DNA from 2 places in the Lysinibacillus sp. RC46 genome. Region 2 is predicted to be linked to the other one. Evidence: predicted binding sites of a transcription regulator. Region 2 holds the regulator's gene; the other holds the start of a gene.
What was found. Region 2 encodes LexA, which represses DNA repair genes until DNA is damaged. Its sites were predicted from a motif close to CGAACATATGTTCG; they were not measured.
Positions count from the first base shown of each region.

Region 1: a site for LexA is predicted at 1,639-1,652, ahead of uvrB (excinuclease ABC subunit UvrB). Genes of this name have one in related genera too.

Region 1 is NZ_JBGCCF010000010.1:5,856-16,490, reverse strand. Features, by position in the region: one part of gene prfB (peptide chain release factor 2) at 1-322, shown strand, start outside; gene ABH966_RS11020 (competence protein ComK) at 392-901, opposite strand; gene ABH966_RS11015 (IDEAL domain-containing protein) at 1,127-1,369, shown strand; gene uvrB (excinuclease ABC subunit UvrB) at 1,727-3,706, shown strand; gene uvrA (excinuclease ABC subunit UvrA) at 3,714-6,578, shown strand; gene ABH966_RS11000 (hypothetical protein) at 6,819-7,133, shown strand; gene ABH966_RS10995 (DUF4097 family beta strand repeat-containing protein) at 7,194-8,384, shown strand; gene ftsE (cell division ATP-binding protein FtsE) at 8,660-9,346, shown strand; gene ftsX (permease-like cell division protein FtsX) at 9,336-10,220, shown strand; gene ABH966_RS10980 (murein hydrolase activator EnvC family protein) at 10,301-10,635, shown strand, end outside.
Region 2 is NZ_JBGCCF010000001.1:67,612-78,246, reverse strand. Features, by position in the region: gene ABH966_RS00460 (GspE/PulE family protein) at 1-1,109, shown strand, start outside; gene ABH966_RS00455 (type IV pilus twitching motility protein PilT) at 1,124-2,173, shown strand; gene ABH966_RS00450 (type II secretion system F family protein) at 2,170-3,375, shown strand; gene ABH966_RS00445 (prepilin-type N-terminal cleavage/methylation domain-containing protein) at 3,475-3,900, shown strand; gene pilM (type IV pilus biogenesis protein PilM) at 4,001-4,972, shown strand; gene ABH966_RS00435 (PilN domain-containing protein) at 4,972-5,565, shown strand; gene ABH966_RS00430 (potassium transporter) at 5,562-6,287, shown strand; gene ABH966_RS00425 (prepilin peptidase) at 6,345-7,097, shown strand; gene ABH966_RS00420 (gamma-glutamyl-gamma-aminobutyrate hydrolase family protein) at 7,192-7,914, shown strand; gene lexA (transcriptional repressor LexA) at 8,115-8,732, opposite strand; gene yneA (cell division suppressor protein YneA) at 8,895-9,209, shown strand; gene ABH966_RS00405 (YneB family resolvase-like protein) at 9,206-9,883, shown strand; partial or broken gene def (peptide deformylase) at 10,083-10,635, opposite strand, start outside.

The DNA of each region.
Region 1 (10,635 bases), on a different contig from region 2:
TCGTATTACGCACATTCCAACTGGTACTGTCGTACAATGTCAGGCAGAACGTTCACAGATTAAAAACCGTGAAAAAGCAATGACGATGTTAAAAGGGAAACTCTATCAATTAGAGATCGAAAAGCAGCAGGCACAGCTAGATGAAATCCGTGGTGAACAGAAGGAAATCGGCTGGGGTTCACAAATTCGTTCATATGTATTCCATCCATATTCAATGGTGAAAGATCATCGTACAAATGAAGAAACAGGTAATGTAGGAGCAGTGATGGATGGCGATGTAGATCCATTCATTAATGCATATTTACGTTCGAAAATCGGGTAATGAAAGCCCCTCAAAGGCACAATGAAACTGTGCTTTTGAGGGGTTTTTTAGTTTGATAGACCATTCAAATTAAAAAGGTGGATGATACGGAGTGTCTTGGCTAATCTCCTTACGTTCATTCATGTAATGTTTATAAAGCATCGATGCATTGACAAATTGCTTGCTAATCGAAGCATATTGAATAGGTAGCTCAATCTGTTTATCATTTTTCAGTGTAACGATACAACCCATTTTACTCGGTACAATATTCGAAATGGCGTGAAGTCCAATCCAAATATTGTGGATAGAGTTAGGAGAAAACGTTGGTAGGAAAATACAAGGATAACCATAATCATAAGCAACAACGATTGGAAGCTTATGTTGATTGCCGAAAAAGCGTTTGGCGGAATGTCTTGCTGCTTCATAGGTTGTTCCAAGTGAGATACAAGATTTTCGTAATATATGCATTGGTTTCCGTGTGACGATCAGCTCATTATGCTTATCAATTACCCTTGTGAAAATTTTAGAGTCATACTGCATTGGCTGAAGTAAATAGGTGTTGAAAGACATTAAATATCCATTGATGTAGTTTGATGACATCTATGTAAACCTCCTTTTTCTATTTGTTACTGAAGTGTAGAACACAAATTTAAATTCTGAAAATATAGATAAAAAGAGAAAACCGTTGATATATCAAGCGATTGTATAGAGAAATTGCTTGAAATTGTACGAGATTAATAGTAAATCGAAGTGATTTTCAGTTCTTAAGCATTGCATTTTAATTTCAATTTTCTTATAATTTAGAAAAGGATCGAGGTGAGATCGTTGGATAAATATTATTCGTATACAGATTTTCTGAAAGCCGTTGGTCAGTCTAAGAAAGTTGATGAGGCAGAGAAATTATTAAACGAGATTTATTTAGATTTATTTTTAAATCATATCCAGCGTATGCATCGTGAAGAGCAGCTCATGGTTCTGATAGATAGAGCACTCGATGAAAAAGATGAAAAGGCATTTCATCTATACGCAGCCGAACTAGTAATTTTACACCAAGATGCAAGTGAATAATATGACGAGCCCGCTCTCCACTTATTAGAGAGCGGGATTTTTTTGCTATTTTCGTTCTAGCTGATCAGATTTACCGTCAACCCGAGCAGATATCCGTTCCATCTGATCAGATTTACTGGCAACCGAGATCCCCTCTAAGTTAGGGCATTTACATTTACCCATCTCGATTAGCTAACATTTGGAAAGGGTAATCTATTTATAGATAGGTTGTAATTAGTACATACGTTCTATCGCGATCACCTTAAATATAGCATACGGAAAAATTTTTACAAACATTCGTTCGTTAAATGTTCGAAATTTTAATAATGCTATGCTAAAATATATGTATCAAATTGGTAGGAAAGGACGGGGACATGTGTGCAAACATTTGATTTACAAGCGCCATATACGCCTAATGGAGATCAGCCACAGGCAATTGCGGAATTAGTGGAGGGTGTCCATGCAGGTAAACGTCATCAAACGTTGCTCGGTGCAACAGGAACAGGAAAAACGTTTACGATTTCTAATGTCATTAAACAGGTAAAAAAACCGACGCTTATTATGGCACACAATAAAACATTAGCGGGTCAATTATATAGTGAATTTAAAGAGTTCTTCCCTAATAATGCAGTTGAATACTTTGTCAGCTACTATGATTACTTTCAGCCAGAGGCCTATGTACCGCAGACGGATACTTATATCGAGAAGGATTCAAGCATTAATGATGAAATTGATAAGTTGCGTCACTCTGCAACATCTTCATTATTCGAGCGTGATGATGTCATTATTATTGCATCCGTGTCCTGTATTTATGGTCTAGGTTCTCCAGAAGAATATCGTGAAATGGTCGTATCGGTACGGACTGGAATGGAAATTGAACGTAATCAGTTGCTTCGAAAATTGGTCGATGTACAGTATGAGCGTAATGATGTGAGTTTTACACGTGGTACGTTTCGGGTACGTGGCGATGTAGTGGAAATATTCCCTGCATCCCGAGACGAACAATGTATCCGCGTGGAATTTTTTGGGGACGAGATCGATCGAATTCGCGAAGTGGATGCGTTAACTGGTGAAATATTAGCGGATCGTGATCATGTAGCTATTTTCCCAGCATCCCACTTCGTTACGCGAGAAGAAAAAATGCGAAAAGCCATTGAAAATATTGAAAAAGAGTTGGAGGAGCGTCTAGCTCTTTTACGTGCAGAGGATAGATTATTGGAGGCACAGCGTTTAGAGCAACGTACTCGTTATGATTTAGAAATGATGGGTGAAATGGGCTTTTGCTCAGGTATCGAAAACTATTCGCGTCATTTAACATTGCGTGAAGCGGGGGCAACTCCATATACGCTACTTGATTATTTCCCTGATGATTTTTTACTTGTTGTCGATGAAAGTCACGTTACTTTGCCACAAGTTCGAGGGATGTATAACGGTGACCAAGCACGTAAAGGTGTGCTAGTTGAGCATGGTTTCCGTTTGCCATCAGCACTAGATAACCGCCCTTTACGTTTTGAAGAATATGAGAAACATATACATCAAGCTATTTATGTATCGGCAACACCTGGCCCGTATGAGCTTGAGCATACTCCGGAAATGGTGCAGCAAATTATTCGTCCAACTGGGCTGCTTGATCCACAAATTGAGGTACGTCCTATTGAAGGGCAAATTGATGATTTAATCGATGAGATTCAAGGTCGTATTGCTCGTAATGAACGAGTGCTCGTGACGACATTGACGAAAAAAATGTCAGAGGATTTATCAGCTTATTTGAAAGAAATGGGCTTAAAGGTGGAGTACTTGCATTCAGAGATTAAGACGCTAGAGCGAATTGAAATTATTCGCGAGCTGCGAAAAGGTACTTACGATGTTTTAATCGGCATTAACTTATTGCGAGAAGGGCTAGATATTCCTGAGGTTTCCCTTGTGGCGATTTTAGATGCTGATAAGGAAGGATTTTTACGTTCAGAGCGTTCATTAATTCAAACGATTGGACGTGCCGCGCGTAATGCCAATGGTCATGTCATTATGTACGCAGATAATATGACGGATTCGATGAAAAAGGCGATTGAGGAAACGAAGCGTCGTCGAACACTGCAAATGGCGTATAACGAAGAGCATGGCATAACACCGAAAACGATCGTTAAGAAAATTCCTGATGTTATTCGTGCGACACAGGTGGCAGAGGAAGAAGAATCCTATGTAACGAAGGCAACAAAAGGTAAGAAGCTGACGAAGGCGGAAAGAGATCAGTTACTTGCTACTTTAGAAGTAGAAATGAAGGAAGCGGCAAAAGCACTCGATTTCGAACGTGCTGCTGAGCTGCGCGATACAATATTTGAATTGAAGTTAGAAGGGTGAATGGCTTGTGAAAAATACTGAAATAGTCGTGCAGGGCGCACGAGCACATAATTTAAAAAATATTAATGTCACAATTCCACGTGATCAACTAGTCGTGCTAACAGGTTTATCAGGCTCAGGGAAATCATCATTAGCTTTCGATACGATTTATGCCGAGGGGCAACGTCGTTATGTAGAATCCCTTTCAGCCTATGCCCGTCAATTCCTTGGTCAAATGGATAAACCAGATGTTGATGCAATAGAGGGATTATCTCCTGCTATTTCAATCGATCAAAAAACGACGAGCCGTAACCCACGTTCTACAGTTGGGACAGTAACGGAAATCTATGATTATTTACGTTTGCTATTTGCGCGCATCGGGAAGCCTATTTGTCCGAATCATGGTATTGAAATTACGTCCCAAACGATTGAGCAAATGGTCGATCGTTTATTAACTTTTCCAGAAAGAACGAAAATGCAGTTGCTTGCTCCGATGGTATCAGGGCGTAAAGGAACGCACGTAAAGCTACTGGAAGATTTAAAAAAGCAAGGCTTTGTTCGGGTACGTATTGACGGTGATCTACGAGATTTAGATGATGCGATTGAACTTGATAAAAACAAAAAGCATTCAATCGAAGTAGTCATCGATCGTGTTGTGATGAAGGAAGGTGTCGCAGCACGTCTTAGTGATTCCTTAGAGACAGCATTACGTTTGGCAGACGGGCGCGTACTTGTTGATGTGATAGAGCATGAGGAATTATTATTTAGTGAGCATCATGCTTGTCCATTATGTGGATTTTCAATAGGTGAGCTAGAGCCTCGCATGTTTTCATTTAATAGTCCGTTTGGAGCTTGTCCGAGCTGTGATGGTTTAGGCTCGACACAAGAGGTAGATCTTGATTTAGTAGTGCCTGATTGGGATCGTAGTCTATTAGAGCATGCTATAGCACCGTGGGAACCAACAAGTTCTCAATATTACCCACAATTATTAAAGGCTGTGTGCGATCATTATGATATCCCAATGGACGTTCCAGTAAAGGATTTTCCGAAAGAAAAGATGGATAAAATATTATATGGTTCTGGTAAAGATAAAATCCATTTCCATTATGAAAATGAGTTTGGCAATGTGCGAGATCAAATGATTGAATTCGAAGGTGTTGTCCGTAATGTTGAACGACGTTTTAAGGAGACAACGTCTGATTATGTGCGTGAACAAATGGAAAAATATATGGCGCAGCAAGCATGTCCATCTTGTAAAGGCTATCGTTTAAAGCCTGAAACATTAGCTGTAAAACTAGCAGATAAACATATTGGTGAAGTTACACAGTATTCAATTCAGGAAGCTGATACATTTTTCAAAGAACTGGATTTATCAGAAAAGGATATGAAAATTGCTCGACTTGTTTTACGTGAAATTGAAGAACGACTGGGCTTCCTTGTCAATGTAGGGTTAGATTATTTAACGTTAAGTCGAGCAGCAGGGACGCTTTCAGGGGGAGAAGCTCAACGAATTCGCCTTGCGACACAAATCGGCTCGCGTTTAACTGGCGTTCTCTATATTTTAGACGAGCCATCAATCGGCTTGCATCAACGTGATAATGACCGTCTTATTAGTACACTGCAAAATATGCGTGATATAGGCAATACGCTAATTGTTGTCGAACACGATGAAGATACAATGCTGGCGGCTGATTACCTCATTGATGTTGGTCCTGGTGCAGGTGTGCATGGCGGTCAAATTGTAGCGGCAGGAACACCGCAGGAAGTAATGGAAAATGAAAAGTCATTGACGGGGCAATATTTAAGTGGCAAGAAGTTTATTCCATTGCCAATTGAGCGACGCAAACCGAATGGACGCAAATTATCGATTAAAGGTGCCAAGGAAAATAACCTTCGAAACGTGAAAGTTGATATACCACTTGGCTTATTCGTTGCCGTAACAGGGGTTTCTGGTTCAGGTAAATCGACGCTTATTAATGAAATTTTATATAAATCATTGGCTCAAAAGCTTAATCGTTCGAAAGTGAAGCCAGGAGAACATAAAGAAGTAACGGGGATGGAAGAGCTCGAAAAGGTTATTGATATTGACCAATCACCAATCGGTCGTACACCTCGCTCTAACCCTGCTACGTATACAGGCGTTTTCGATGATATTCGAGATGTTTTTGCAACAACAAATGAAGCAAAGGTACGTGGCTATAAAAAAGGTCGCTTTAGCTTCAACGTTAAGGGAGGCCGCTGTGAGGCTTGTCGTGGTGACGGTATAATAAAAATTGAAATGCATTTCCTACCAGATGTTTACGTGCCGTGTGAAGTCTGCCATGGAAAGCGTTATAACCGTGAAACGCTTGAAGTGAAATATAAAGATAAGAGCATTGCAGATATTTTAGATATGACGATTGAAAATGCAGTAGTATTCTTCGAAAATATTCCGAAAATCCAACGTAAGCTACAAACGATCGTGGATGTAGGATTAGGCTATATGAAATTAGGACAACCTGCTACAACTCTATCCGGTGGTGAGGCACAGCGTGTAAAATTAGCCTCTGAATTACACCGTCGTTCAACAGGTAAATCATTCTATATTTTAGATGAGCCGACAACTGGCTTACATGCGCATGATATTGCACGTTTACTCGTTGTTTTACAGCGTCTTGTAGAAAATGGCGATTCTGTGCTAGTCATCGAACATAATTTAGATGTCATCAAAACAGCAGACTACATTATCGATTTAGGGCCTGAAGGCGGAGACAAAGGTGGTACTATTGTGGCGACAGGTACACCGGAAGAAGTCGCTGAAGTAAGTGGCTCTTATACCGGGAAATATTTAAAACCGATATTAACAAGAGATCGTATGCGTATGGAAGCTGTTTTAACAAAGGCTTCTCAATAACTATAAAAAGTTCGCAAACTCCTTAATAGGGATTTGCGAACTTTTTTTACGTGCGTCCGGCAGGCGGATGTCGATAAAAATCGGAATTTGGAGGTGATAAAAGTTGAAGGTTTATCGATAAATTTCAAAAGTTGGGCGATAATACTTAAAAGTGTTCCGATATAATTCAAAAGTTGGATGACTTTACGTTAAAACGTATGTCATGTGGATAGTTGATTGGAGTGGAGGGTGGGCGACTCCTTGGAGATTAGCAATAGAGGAACGAAGGCTAAAATCATCACGTCCTGTGATAACGCCTTCGTGACCAACATCGGTGCTGCTGCCGCTACGTTAGCACTACGCTTTCGCGCAAAAAACATCTGTTGGCCCAAGCGGCTCATCGGACGCCCCCAGGAAGCTCTGCTCTGCGCGAAAGCGAAGCGTCAGCGGCAAATGTTTTATCTGTGCGAAAGCGAAGCGTCAGCAACAAAGCGCCCAGCCGGAACGGAAATCAACCCCACGCTTATGGTAATGAGCCTAAAAAAGATATATACCCATTATTTTCATTTATGGTGAAACTTTTCACAAAATGAATCGTATAAATAATATAACGAACTGAGGGAGGCTATTTTTATTATGCAAAATGAACGTCAACGAATTTTAGAACTTGTGGAAAAAGGAACAATTTCAGCGCAAGAGGCGATTACATTATTAGAAGCATTAGAGCAACCTAGCAAGTCCACTCAAAATGTTATGAATGATGTGGTGAATGAGGACCAGTATTCCTCAACAGAAAAAGAGCCAGTATTTAAAGATGACAGTCAAAACGATCAACAATCGCAAAAAGATGAAGATTTCTCTAAAAATTTCCAAGAAGAAATGCGAGATTTCCGTAAAGATTTAACACAAATTGGTTCACTCTTTATGGATATGATGAATACGGCAGTAAAAAAGGTCAAAGAATTTGATGTCACTTCTCCATTTGGTGATAAATTCGAGTTTACACATACGGAAGAAGTTTCAGCAGAACGTGTAGACAAAATAATTGCTGAATTACCGAATGGCAATTTTTCATTGGAAACTGCTGAAGGAGATAGCTTCCAAGTTATTTGCAAGGTAAAGGCACCTCTTGTTAATGGTGAAGAAGAAACGCGCGCTAACTTCCTAGAGCAATTCGTTGTCAAGGAAGATGGAGATTCACTACGAATTTTAAGTCAACTTAAGCTTGTTCAAGTAAATGTTAAAGTACTTGTTCCAAAGGATAAATTAGAAAAATTATCAGTACGTTTAATGAACGGTAGTGTTACTTTACAAGATACGGATATCGAGCGATTAAAAGTAAAAACATTAAACGGTGCGATTAAAGGCTCTAAGTTTAACTTTGGAAAGGCAGAAGTAGATTCGTCTAATGGTTCCATTGAATTAACAAATGTTCGTGGTAAAGATTTAGAGGCTGAAACATTGAATGGCCGTGTCTATTTAGATGGCGCATTGGATGAAGTTGAAGCAAAATCGGTTAATGGACATGTTGTTGTCACAACTTGCTCTACTAATTCATCGAAAATCAAAGCACAAACAGTCGCGGGAGCTGTTGAATTGTATGTACCACGTACAATATCGTTAAGCGGTAAAATTGTTACGAATTTTGGTAAAGTAGATGTCGGTATTCAAGACGCTTCAAAAATTGAATCACAGGATCAATTTTTATCAAAAGTAGTACGTTTTGATAAAGAAATAGAAAATGCTAATCGTTTATTTATCGAAGGTGAGTCTAAAACAGGTGCAGTATTAGTACGCTATACAACAACTGACGAGCAGCAAATTTAACAAATATAAAGCATTCAGGCTATGCAAAACAACATAGCTTGAATGCTTTTTTTTATGCTTGAAGATTCTAGAAAGCAGAAATCGACTTTCCTCAATTGGGCTCGATTTTTGTTTTCTTGTATGTCAAGTTTATGATATTTTTATGGCAATCAAATAACGAAATAACAGGAACTACCACGTAATGAAATGAAACTGTAATAATAAAGGGAGAAATAGAGTGCTATAATAGAGAACGAAATACCTCTTACATGGTAAGAGATTTAGGTGGTTTAAATATGATAGAAATGAAGAATGTGACAAAGAAGTACTCAAATGGCGTTGTTGCGACAAATGGGATTTCCGTTAACATAAAGCAAGGTGAATTTGTCTATGTTGTAGGTCCAAGTGGTGCAGGTAAATCTACATTTATTAAATTAATGTACCGTGAGGAAAAAGCTACTTCTGGAGATATCACTGTTAATGGCATAAATTTAGCAGAATTGAAAAATAAAAAGGTACCTTTTTTACGCCGTCAAATCGGTGTCGTTTTCCAAGACTTCAAACTGCTACCTCGTTTGAATGTTTATGAAAATGTAGCGTTTGCACTAGAAGTAATCGAGGAAGACCCAATAGAAATTCGCCGTCGGGTAATGGAAGTTTTAGAGCTCGTGGGGCTGAAGCAAAAGGTAAGAATGTTCCCTAATGAGCTTTCAGGTGGAGAACAGCAGCGTGTTTCGATTGCACGTTCTATTGTGAATGTGCCGAAGGTCGTTATTGCGGATGAACCTACTGGGAATCTAGACCCTGAGACATCTTGGGACATTATGAATTTATTCGAAGAAATTAATGCAAGAGGTACAACTATAGTAATGGCAACCCATAACCGTGAAATCGTAAATACGATTCGTCGTCGAGTAATTGCAATTGAAGGCGGAATGATTGTCCGTGATGAGCACGGAGGTGACTACGGCTATGAAATTTAATACAGTAAAACGTCACTTCCGAGAAAGTTTTAAGTCTCTTGGCCGTAATAGCTGGATGACTATTGCCTCAGTGAGTGCAGTAACAGTTACATTAATATTAGTAGGCGTATTCGCGCTTATTATGATGAATTTAAATAAAGTAGCATCTGATTTAGAGAACGATGTTGAAATTAAAGTGTTAATCGATGAAACAGCAGATAAAGCTGCTGAAAAAGCGCTCATGGAAAAAATAAAGAAATTACCAGATGTCGCAGAGATGAACTATTCGACAAAGGAAAATGAATTAACGAAATTAGTAAAAGATTTTGGGGACGATTTTAAACTATTCGAGCAAAGTAATCCATTACGTAATGTTATTTATGTGAAGGCTTCAGATCCTCAAAAAACAGCTACTGTTGCTAAAAAAATTGATAAATTTGAGTATACATATGACGTTATGTATGGTGAAGGCAAAGTAGAAAAACTATTTAATTTCTTAAATATTAGCCGCAACGTAGGGATAGTGCTTATTTGTGGATTATTATTTACAGCAATTTTCTTAATTTCTAATACGATTCGAATTACTATTATTGCACGTCGTGATGAAATAGAAATTATGAAACTTGTCGGAGCAACGAATTCTTTCGTGCGTATCCCATTTTTATTAGAAGGAATGTGGCTCGGAATTTTAGGTTCTATTATTCCGATTGCGGTCATCGCAACCCTTTACCACAATGTATATAAAATTATTGCGCCTCGATTAAAAGGCGAACTTGTTCAAGTACTGGATTTCTCACCTCTTGTGTACCAAGTAAGCGGTCTACTATTACTCATCGGTGTACTAATTGGTATTTGGGGAAGTTTCATGTCAGTACGTAAGTTTTTAAAAATCTAGCTTTCGTTAGGCTTCGCACTAAGTTGTGTTAGCAGGAATGACAATCAACCAAAATTAATAGTCGAAAAGGAGTTCAACCGGTGAAAAGTATGGCGAAAAACTCATTGAAAACACTTGCTGCAGCATCTGCACTATTTCTTTTTATCCAAACTCCATCAGCGTATGCAACTAGTTTATCGGATTTAAAAGATGAAAAAAAACAAATTGAATCAAAAAAAGATGGCTTAAATTCATCCATCAATAATAAAACAAATGCTATTTCTGAAAATGATAACAAGCAAGAAAAATTATTAGATCAAATTAAAACATTAAATGCTGAAATCGACAAAACTAACGGTACTATCAAAAATGTATGGGCAGATATTCAATCTACAAATGAAGAGATAAAAACTTTAGAAGATTCTATTGCGGAGCT
Region 2 (10,635 bases):
AACGTGCGAGCGATATCCACTTTGACCCACAGGAGACGGAGTTAAGGGTTCGTTATCGAGTGGATGGCGTTTTGAGAACAGAGCGCTCGTTACCGAAACATATGCAAAATATAGTGTTAGCACGTATTAAAATTATGGGGAATTTAAATATTACGGAAAATCGAATTCCTCAAGATGGACGTATTAAAACGAATGTTAATTTCAGGCCAGTAGATATTCGACTTTCGACACTTCCAACTGTTTATGGAGAAAAAGTGGTAATGCGTATTTTAGACTTAAGTAGTGTTGCCAATTCTATTGATAAGCTTGGTTTTACAGAGCAAAACGAGGCCCTTTTCCGAAACATGATTGCCAATCCGAATGGGATTCTGCTCATTACCGGCCCTACAGGATCAGGGAAATCATCAACATTATATGCTGCTTTAACTAACTTGAATGAAGAGGGTGTCAACATTATTACAGTTGAGGATCCGGTTGAATATCAGCTTGATGGGATAAACCAAATTCAAGTGAAAGAAGAAGTAGGCTTAACTTTTGCCACTGGATTGCGTTCAATTTTGCGTCAGGATCCAGATATTGTAATGATAGGTGAAGTTAGGGATTTCGAAACGGCGCAAATAGCAGTACGTGCCTCGTTAACAGGGCATTTAGTCTTAAGTACTTTACATACAAATAGTGCAGTCGAGTCGATTTCTCGACTTCAGGATATGGGGGTAGAGCCATTTTTATTATCCTCCTCACTTGTAGGAATTATGGCACAGCGCTTAGTACGACGAATTTGTCGAGATTGTGGAGAAGACTATACTTTTACCAACCACGAATTGGAAATAATGCGTAACAACGGCATTGAAGGTGTAACACGTGGTAGACGTGGAAGAGGCTGCCCTTCGTGTAATCAAACAGGGTATCGTGGACGGATGGCTATTCATGAAATTTTACCAATCGACCGCAATATTAAAGAAATGATTTTAAGCCGAAGTAGCGATAGTGTGATCCGCAATTATATGAAACAAGAAGGCTATTACACATTACTAGTAGATGGGTTGTTAAAAGTAGTAGAAGGACAAACAACTACTTCAGAAGTATTGCGTGTAGCAAATGTAGATTAGGATGTGAATCGTTCATGACAACATGTAGAAATATTGATGAGCTATTAACGCGCGCATTTGAAGAAAAAGCGTCTGACCTTCATTTAACAAAAGGGATCCCGCCTGTTTATCGTATCCATGGACAACTTGAACATTATGGGAGTGAATTACTAACTTCCGAAGAATTACAGACAATGGTGAAAACTATTTTACCAGAACATAAATTACAAGAATTTCACGATAAAGGGGAAACTGATTTTAACTATTCATTGCCCGGGAAATGTCGTTTTCGTGTAAATGCATATCATCAACGCAATGAAGTGACAATAGCTGCCCGTTTAATAGAAGCAGAAATCCCTTCCATTGAATCGTTAAATATGCCACAGGTACTGTATCAATTAGCAGAAAAACCACAGGGACTTATTTTAGTGACTGGTCCAACAGGTTCGGGTAAATCTACAACACTTGCTGCAATGATTGATCATATTAATGAAACAAAATCAAAGCATATTATCACACTTGAGGACCCGATTGAATATTTACATGCACATAAAAAATCAATTATCAATCAACGTGAAGTAGGGGTTGATACTCAGAGCTTTTCCAATGGTTTGCGTGCTGCTCTTCGTCAGGACCCCGACATTATTTTAGTAGGTGAGATGCGGGACTATGAAACGATTTCAACAGCCATTACAGCGGCAGAAACGGGCCATTTAGTGATGGCGACATTACATACAAGTAGTGCTCCGACTACGATTGATCGTATTATAGATGTTTTTCCACCACATCAGCAAGGACAAATTCGTGTACAACTAGCGAATGTTTTGGTGGGCATTGTTTCACAACGATTATTTGTACGTAAGGATGCCAAGGGACGTATTGCTGCAACTGAAATATTAGTACAAGCACCATCTATTTCAAATTTAATTCGAAATGAAAAAGTTCACCAAATTCCTACTGTTATGCAGACGAGTAAAGCTTTAGGTATGCATACTTTAGAATCCTCTATGCAGCAGCTAATAGCAATGGGGAAAATCTCTTTGGAAGAAGCAAGGCCATATATGAATGCGGGGGATTATAATTGACCGTTTTTCGATATAGTGGACGCACAAAAACTGGTTCACACAAAAAAGGAATCATTGACGCGATTAACAAAAAAGTAGCACTTGAAAAATTAAGAGCACAAGGCATTAATGCCCGTGAGCTGGAAGAGTCTAAAAGCATTTTACACAAAGACTTAAATATTGGCGGTAAAGTAAAGCACCAGGATTTTGTTATTTACTGTCGTCAATATGCAACACTAATCCGTGCCGGCGTTTCAATTGTAGAAGCGACACATATTTTAAGTGCTCAAACGAAAAGTAAAGCATTGAAAAAAGCATTAGAACAAGTGGAAGAGGATATACGCGGGGGAACAGCGTTTTCTGAAGCAGCGGCCAAACACCCAAAGGTTTTTCCTGTAATGTTTGTTAATATGATGCGCTCAGGTGAGGCAACAGGGAATATTGATGTGACTTTAGAGCGTTTAGCAGGGACACTGGAAAAACAATTTAAAATTAAGAAGAAAGTACAATCGGCATTGGCATATCCGGCTATTTTATCTGTGCTGACAATCGCAGTAGGTATGTTTCTAATGGTATTTATCGTTCCAACGTTTATGGCTACTTTTAAAGAAATGGACATAGAAATGCCAATCTTAACTGTCATTGTTGTTAGTATTTCGGATTGGTTAATAGCATACTGGTATTTTGCAATTGGGATTCTCTTACTATCCATTATTCTATTTAGATTTTTCTATAAAAATAATAAGCAATTTCATTACAATGTAAATTATGCATTATTAAGAATACCTGTATTTGGTATTTTGATGCAAAAAAATGTAATTGCTCGTATGACTAGAACCTTATCTTCTTTGTTCAGTAGTTCAGTACCAATTCTACAGGCACTTACAATTGTAGAAAAGATTGTAGGCAATCCAGTAGTAGGACAGGTTGTACTGGAGGCAAGAGATAACCTAGAAAAAGGCGGTACCTTATCTGAGCCATTAGAAAAAAGTTGGATATTTCCTCCGTTAGTAACCCAAATGACATCAATCGGGGAAAAAACAGGTTCTCTTGATTATATGCTCGAGAAGATAGCCGATTTCTATGAGGATGAGGTAGATCGCTCAGTGGATACATTAAAATCGCTCGTAGAACCATTGATGATATTAATTTTAGCAGCGGTTGTAGGTGTGATTGTCGCAGCAATTTTCCTACCAATGTTCGCATTATACGAAAATATGTAAGCGTACTAACTTTAAAGGGGGTGGTATAGAAAAGACTGCAGTAGTAATAGGTGTACATGTTTTCGGACTAATCATAACAATTTATAAGGAGGAACACTGATGTTCAAAAAAATCTTAAACAAAAAACTATTAAAAAATCAAAAAGGTTTAACGCTAATCGAGCTATTAGCTGTAATCGTCATTCTAGCGATTATTGCTGCTATAGCAATTCCTGCAATCGGGAATATTATTAATAATTCTCGAGACAAAGCAATAATTTCAGAGGGATTAAATATTATCTCAGGAGCAAAAATTGCTAAAATGGATGGCGTTTGTGATGGTGATACGAAGCCTTGTAGTGACAAAACAATAGGAGACTATGTAGAGGGGATTACTGGAAGTCCAACATATACTGTTACTTTAAAGGGAAATGTTTGGACGTTAACTGAATTCTCTAAATACGGTGATTTTAAGGGAACAAAATATACATTAGGTAAAGATGATTATACAGAAGAAAAAATGAAAGCAATACTAGATGGTAATTAACCCTCCCAACCCACTCAGAGGCGTAGTTTATCTGCGCTTCTGGTTGGGAAATGGATGGTTAATTATTAGAGCTTAAGTTCAAAAGGAGGCATCTTTTCATATGTTTACAAAAAAGAAAAAATCGCATGTGTCTATTGAAATAAAAGATTATATATTGCGTGCGATTGTGGCAAAAGGTGCTGATCCGTCGCAATGGAAAGGCTATGAAATGCCGTTAGCACAGGGAATTGTTGAAGGATCTGTTATTCATGATGAAATGGAATTGTTTGATGTAATGAAAAATGATGTGGCAAAATGGGCTGGTAAAAAGCAAAATGCGCGTATTTTTGTACCGGATACTTCCGTTTTGTTGAAGAGCTTTGAGCATCCTGATGATATAGAGTGGAATGAATTAAAAGGTTATGTAGAGATGGAACTTGGTCATTCCATTCATCTTCCATTTCAAGAGCCTCTTATTGATGTGTATGACCCAAATCCTAGTGATGGACAGGCCATGCTATTTGCAGCACCTTCAGAAGAAGTTTCTAAAATGATTGGGCTTTTACTCGATGCTACATTAGAACCACAAGCAGCTGATATTCGAGCATTGTGTAATATTCGTCTGTTAGAGTATTTGCAGTTAATAAAGGACAATCGAACTTATTTAATAGCGGATTGGTCAATCAATGAATTGTCGATAAGTATTTTTTCATTTGGTCAACTGGAGTTTTTACGATACCAATCATTTGATACAGATTTATCGAAATGGAAGCCTGAAGAGATTGAAGAGTATCGTTTTTCTTATCGTTTAGAAGTCGAAGATGAGTATCGTATGATTCTTACTGATCAAATGCTTGAAATCGATCGTATTATGAATTTTTTTAAGTTTTCCTTACATAAAGGTGAGAAAAGTGTAGATGAGATTATCATTTTAGGAGATAATCCACTACTTTCAACCGTTAAAGAGTTTTTAGAAAATAATTTTTCGACACCAATTATTATGTTAAATGATTCAGTTATTCAAAAATCTTTCCCTCAATTTTCGGAGAAATTTGCAAGCTTAATTGGACTTGCATTAAAGGAGGTTAACTGATGGTACCAGAAATTAACCTCTTGCCGAATTTGGAGAAGAAGCATTCAACACCTACTTTAATATATGTAGTATTTATTATTCTTATTGGTATGATAGTAGGATATATGATTTTCTTGTTTTTCCAAGCAAAAAGTGATTTTACAAAATTAAATGCACAGGAAGTGGAGCTTTCATCGCAACGCGAACAACTTCAAATGGAGTTAGATGGTAAGCGAAATGCGAACCAAGGCTCATTGGAGCAATCCGTACAATTTGTGGAAAACGTATCCTATCCTGTGACACCTTTAATGGATGAAACACAAGTATTGTTACCAGAGCAAACGTATTTAAGGAACTATGTATTTGGTGAGAAAAATGTTGAAATTACAGCTGATTTTGAAACGATGTCAGCTATATCATCTTATTTAGAAAAGCTAACTGCAAGCCACTATTTCAATGATATACAGGTTGATACTATTTCTAATTTTGATGTTGTTATTGGAAACCAAGAGGAAAAAAGTGCAAAGAACAAGTTTAAGGAAATACCACGTTATTCTGCAACTATTACATTAGGAATTGATTTTAAATTTCTCGCTGGAGGTAGAGAATCATGACAAGTAGTAAAAATTCAACGATTCTTATCTTAACAGCATTCATTGCAGCCATTTTATTTGCGCTATATTACTATATAGTAACACCTAAATTAGAAGAAGTAGATGCGAAAGAAAGCTCGAATATCGCCCTTCAACAAGAAATATCTACTATTCAGGAGCAGATTGCTTTAATTGAAAAGAATGGCAAATCAAATGGTGCAAGTAATTTAACATTGCGTAAAAAAGTACCTCAAACTCGAGCTATTGATGAGGTAATTCGAAATATTGAAGAGATAGAAGTGGTGACAGGGACACGGGTAGAAGCTATGGACTTTAATAATTATGATTCCCTCGTAGCGGATTCTACTATTACAGATCCCAACTCGACAAATTCTGATGAACAGGCTGATACACAGCAATCCGCAACTGAAGCGGATGAACAAGCTGTTGCTAAGAATGATGAAACTCCTGAAGTGAAAGATAAAATGCCAACTGCTACTTTTACTAAAGAATCCTTACCAACGGAATTAAAACTAGTAACATTTGATATTGATGTTGTCGCAATGGATAATAAAGCAATGGTTGAGTTTATAAAAGAGATTGAAAAAATTGATCGTGTGATGAAAATTGATGCGATCGATTTCACATTAACTGGTGAAGAAGCGAAATTCAAGGAGGACGCTGATTCAACCTTAAAAGCAACCATACAAGTAACGACGTTCTATTATGAAGGACAACAATAATCTAAATGGCGCGCATACTTAAATGTATGGGCGTCTATTAGTATAGGAGGACATAAAATGGAAATTGCTTATACAATTACAGTTTTAATATTTGGGCTTGTTCTTGGCTCATTTTTTAATGTGGTTGGCTTACGGGTGCCTTTGAAAGAGTCCATTGTGCGTCCACCCTCGCATTGCACTTCTTGTAAGAGACAGTTGACGGCGCTTGATTTGGTGCCTGTTTTGTCTTATTTATTTTTAGGTGGAAAATGCCGTAGCTGTAGGCAAAAAATTTCTTGGATTTATCCACTGATGGAACTTATAACAGGCCTATTATTTGCTTTTGCTTATTGGAAATTAGGCTTTAGTGCAGAATTTTTTGTAGCGCTATTATTGATTTCATTATTAGTCATTATTGTTGTATCGGATTTTGCGTATATGCTAATTCCCGATAAGGTGCTATTATTCTTTTTACCATTGCTAGTTTTTGGACGCGTGATATCTCCTTTGTCACCGTGGTGGGACAGTATAGTTGGTGCTGTCGTAGGTTTTGGCATATTATATTGTATAGCTGTTCTATCAAGAGGTGGAATGGGTGGTGGTGATATTAAATTATTCTTTTTACTTGGTCTCGTACTCGGGACAATACATACAATTCTGACGTTATTTGTAGCGGCAGTAATTGGCATGATTGTTGGCATCGTTGTATTAAAGGTACGCGGACAGGGAAGAAAAACGCCTATACCATTCGGACCTTCTATTGCTCTGGCAGCTATTATCATCTATTTCTATGGGGATGCGTTGATGAATTGGTATCTTGGATTTTGGTAATTAATCAGTGATGGATTCCTTCAATGATTAATATCTTCACCAATTTGGCTTTTACAGGCAATTATTGCAAGATAAAGATCATGGAGGGGATAGGATGAAACCAATTATCGGAATAACGGCTTTTGCGGAGGATGATTTGTCCTCAAGATTAAATGCTGCATATAGCAAAAGTATAATTGAAGCAGGGGGAGTTCCACTTATAATTCCACTTGGCGTTGAAGAGGATGTAGCACAAATTTTATCATTGACGGACGGATTATTACTTTCGGGTGGCTATGATGTACATCCATTCCTCTTTGACGCAGAACCTACACCGAAATTAGGGAAGGTTCATCCTGAACGAGATTCAGTGGAGCTTGCTTTAATTAATGCAGCCAATATTCGGAAAATGCCGATTCTCGGAATCTGTCGAGGGCTTCAAATACTAAATGTTGCCTTTGGAGGCACAGTCTATCAGGATATTGAAAGTGAGTATCATAGTAAAAAATTAATAAAGCATGTGCAACAAGCAGCGCGAGGTGTTGCAACACATTATGTAAATTTAACACCGGATACATTATTAAAAACGATTATTGAGGAAGAAAAAATTGCTGTGAATTCATTTCATCATCAGGCAATAAATGTAGTAGCAGAAAAGTTGAAAGTGGTAGCAAAATCAAGTGATGGTATCATTGAAGCGGTAGAGCATGTTGATTTACCATTTTGTCTAGCAGTACAATGGCATCCTGAAGAGCTAGCCATTGCAGGAGATGGAGTATCAAAGAAACTATTTGCTGCATTTGTAAAGGCAAGTTTAAAGTTTAAAGTAGAGGCATAAAACTTTATAAGCATTATTTTTTTATCCAAGGCTAAGATAACCTTCGTGATAAACATGAATACATTGCTAGGTGTAAAGAATCCATTGTAAAGTGGGTTCTTTTTTAGTGTATAAAATAGCACTCAAAACATAAGAAAAAGAGGTATATGCCCATTTGTGAACATAATATCCTCTTTTTATATTTTAAAATTGAGATACTTTTAATGTACACGACGATATAGACCTACAACATGTCCCAAAATAGAAACTTGATCTACGATAATTGGCTCCATTGTTGAGTTTTCAGGCTGTAAACGAAAATGACTTTTTTCCTTAAAGAAACGCTTTACAGTTGCTTCATTCTCTTCAGTCATTGCTACGACAATATCACCATTATCAGCTGTTGATTTTTGTTTAACAATTACTAAATCTCCGTCTAAAATGCCAGCTTCAATCATTGATTCACCCATAATTTCTAGCATAAATAATTGATCTTCACTTGTCCCATAAATATCTGGTAGTGGGAAATATTCATCGATATTTTCAACAGCAGTTATCGGAGAACCTGCAGTAACCTTCCCGACTAATGGGACATGAATAACATGTTGCTTTTGAATAGAATCCTCTGGCTCTAAAATTTCAATAGCACGTGGTTTAGTTGGATCGCGTCGAATCAAGCCTTTTTGTTCTAAACGAGCTAAATGCCCATGAACTGTTGAGCTTGAAGCAAGTCCAACTGCCTCACCAATCTCACGTACAGATGGTGGATACCCCTTTGCTCGTACTTCTTCTTTAATGAAATCTAATATGGCCTCTTGTCTTTTCGAAACTTTTTTCATAATTGCTCACCTCTTTTTTTAATCATTCTACTTATTAATAGTATAGCAGAATGCGAACACTTAAGCAAACATAGGTTCGAAAAGTGTTTGACAAAAACGTTTGTTCGTATTAATATGAGAACATATATTCCGAACAAACATTCTAGAAAAGGGGTTTTAAACATGAACTGGTTAAAGAAAAATCCACATATTACAACTTTATTAGGAGCTTGTCTACTTTTTGCAGCATACCTTTTTATAACAGACCCAGGCGATGTAACGTACACAGAAATTGAAATCGCACATGGTGATAGCTTATGGTCGTTAGCCGATCAATACCGTGGTAAAATGAAAACGGATGAATGGATTAAGCTTGTGAAAACAGAAAATGAATTATCGAACATACAAATTATTGCAGGCAAATCCCTAGTGATTCCAGTAGTGGGTGACCAATCCTATCCTATAAATTCAATTGAAATTGCGAGAAACGAAAAATGATGATGAATCAACAATCGGCTGTTGTCTATTGCCGTGTGAGTACAGAAAAAGAGACACAAAGTTCCTCGTTGGAGCGTCAGCAAGAGGAGTTGATGCGCTATGCTAAAGAACAGGGCTACGAAGTCATGCGTGTTTTTAAGGACAAGCATAGCGGTTATGATGTGGAACGTGAAGGTTTACTAGAAATGCTCGATTTCATTAAAGAAAAAGAGATAGAAGCTTTATTTGTGCAGGATGAAACACGCTTAGGACGTGGGAATGCTCGAATGGCAGTATTGCATTTATTGCAGAAAACTGAAACTGATGTTTTTTCTATGCGAGACGAGGGGCCAATACAATTAAATGAAATGGATACGATGCTCCTAGAAATTTTAGCAATCGTAGAGGAGTACCAGCGCAGAATCCATAATGCTAAAATATGTCGTGGCATGCGTCGTGCCGTTGAAAATGGCTATCGCCCAGAAAACAATTTATCTAACCGTGGAAATCCAAATGGTCAAGAACGTAAGGAAGTCCCTGTAGACGAAATTGTCAACCTACGTAATCGAGGCTTCACCTTTGAGGAAATCGCCATGACTCTTAGAGGTCTAGGTTTTGAAGTAAGCAAAGCTACAGTCCATAGGAGATATCGGGAACATCAAGAGGGAAGCGGGCAAAATAAAGTGACGTTTTAATCAGTGGGAGTTTTATCGTCCCGCTGTTTTTTTTTTAAGGCACTAGATGTTGGTGAAGGGCCGAGAAGTGATGGATAGAACAGCGAATTGATGGATACAGCAACCGAAGTAAAGGATAGAAGAACCGTAGAGACGGGTTTTACCATCAAAATGATAGGTACAAGGAATAACTAAGTTCCATCTATCCTTAAGTAATAAATTAATACAAACTTTCAATAGTCACATTGTCTGGTAGTTTGAATGGATTTTCTTTATTTATTCTGTCATAAAACATGATCCCATTTAAATGATCTATTTCATGTTGCATTAAGATTGAACCATATCCATTAAATTGAAATATGGCTTCTTGCCCATGTATATCGTATGCTTTGACTTTAATTCTCTCATATCTTGGAACAAATCCACTAACTCTTCTATTAACCGAAAGACATCCTTCCCCCTCAGGTAAATAAATCATGTTTAAAGAGTGACTAATGATTTTTGGATTAATTAACATATATTCATGACTTTTATCTCCATCTTGAAAAAATGCAGCAAACATTCGTTCTTTAGACCAATTTGATTAGCCGATAACCCTGATCCAGGACGCAATTTGTGTTTTTTGGAAAGATCCGGATCTTGGCTATTTCTCAAGTATTGAAGCATGCATAATAAACTATCTTTATCATCTTCTGATACAGGTAACGTAACCTCTTGGGTATTCTTACGTAATATTGCAGCACTCTCTTTAACGAAATCTTTCATTGTTATCA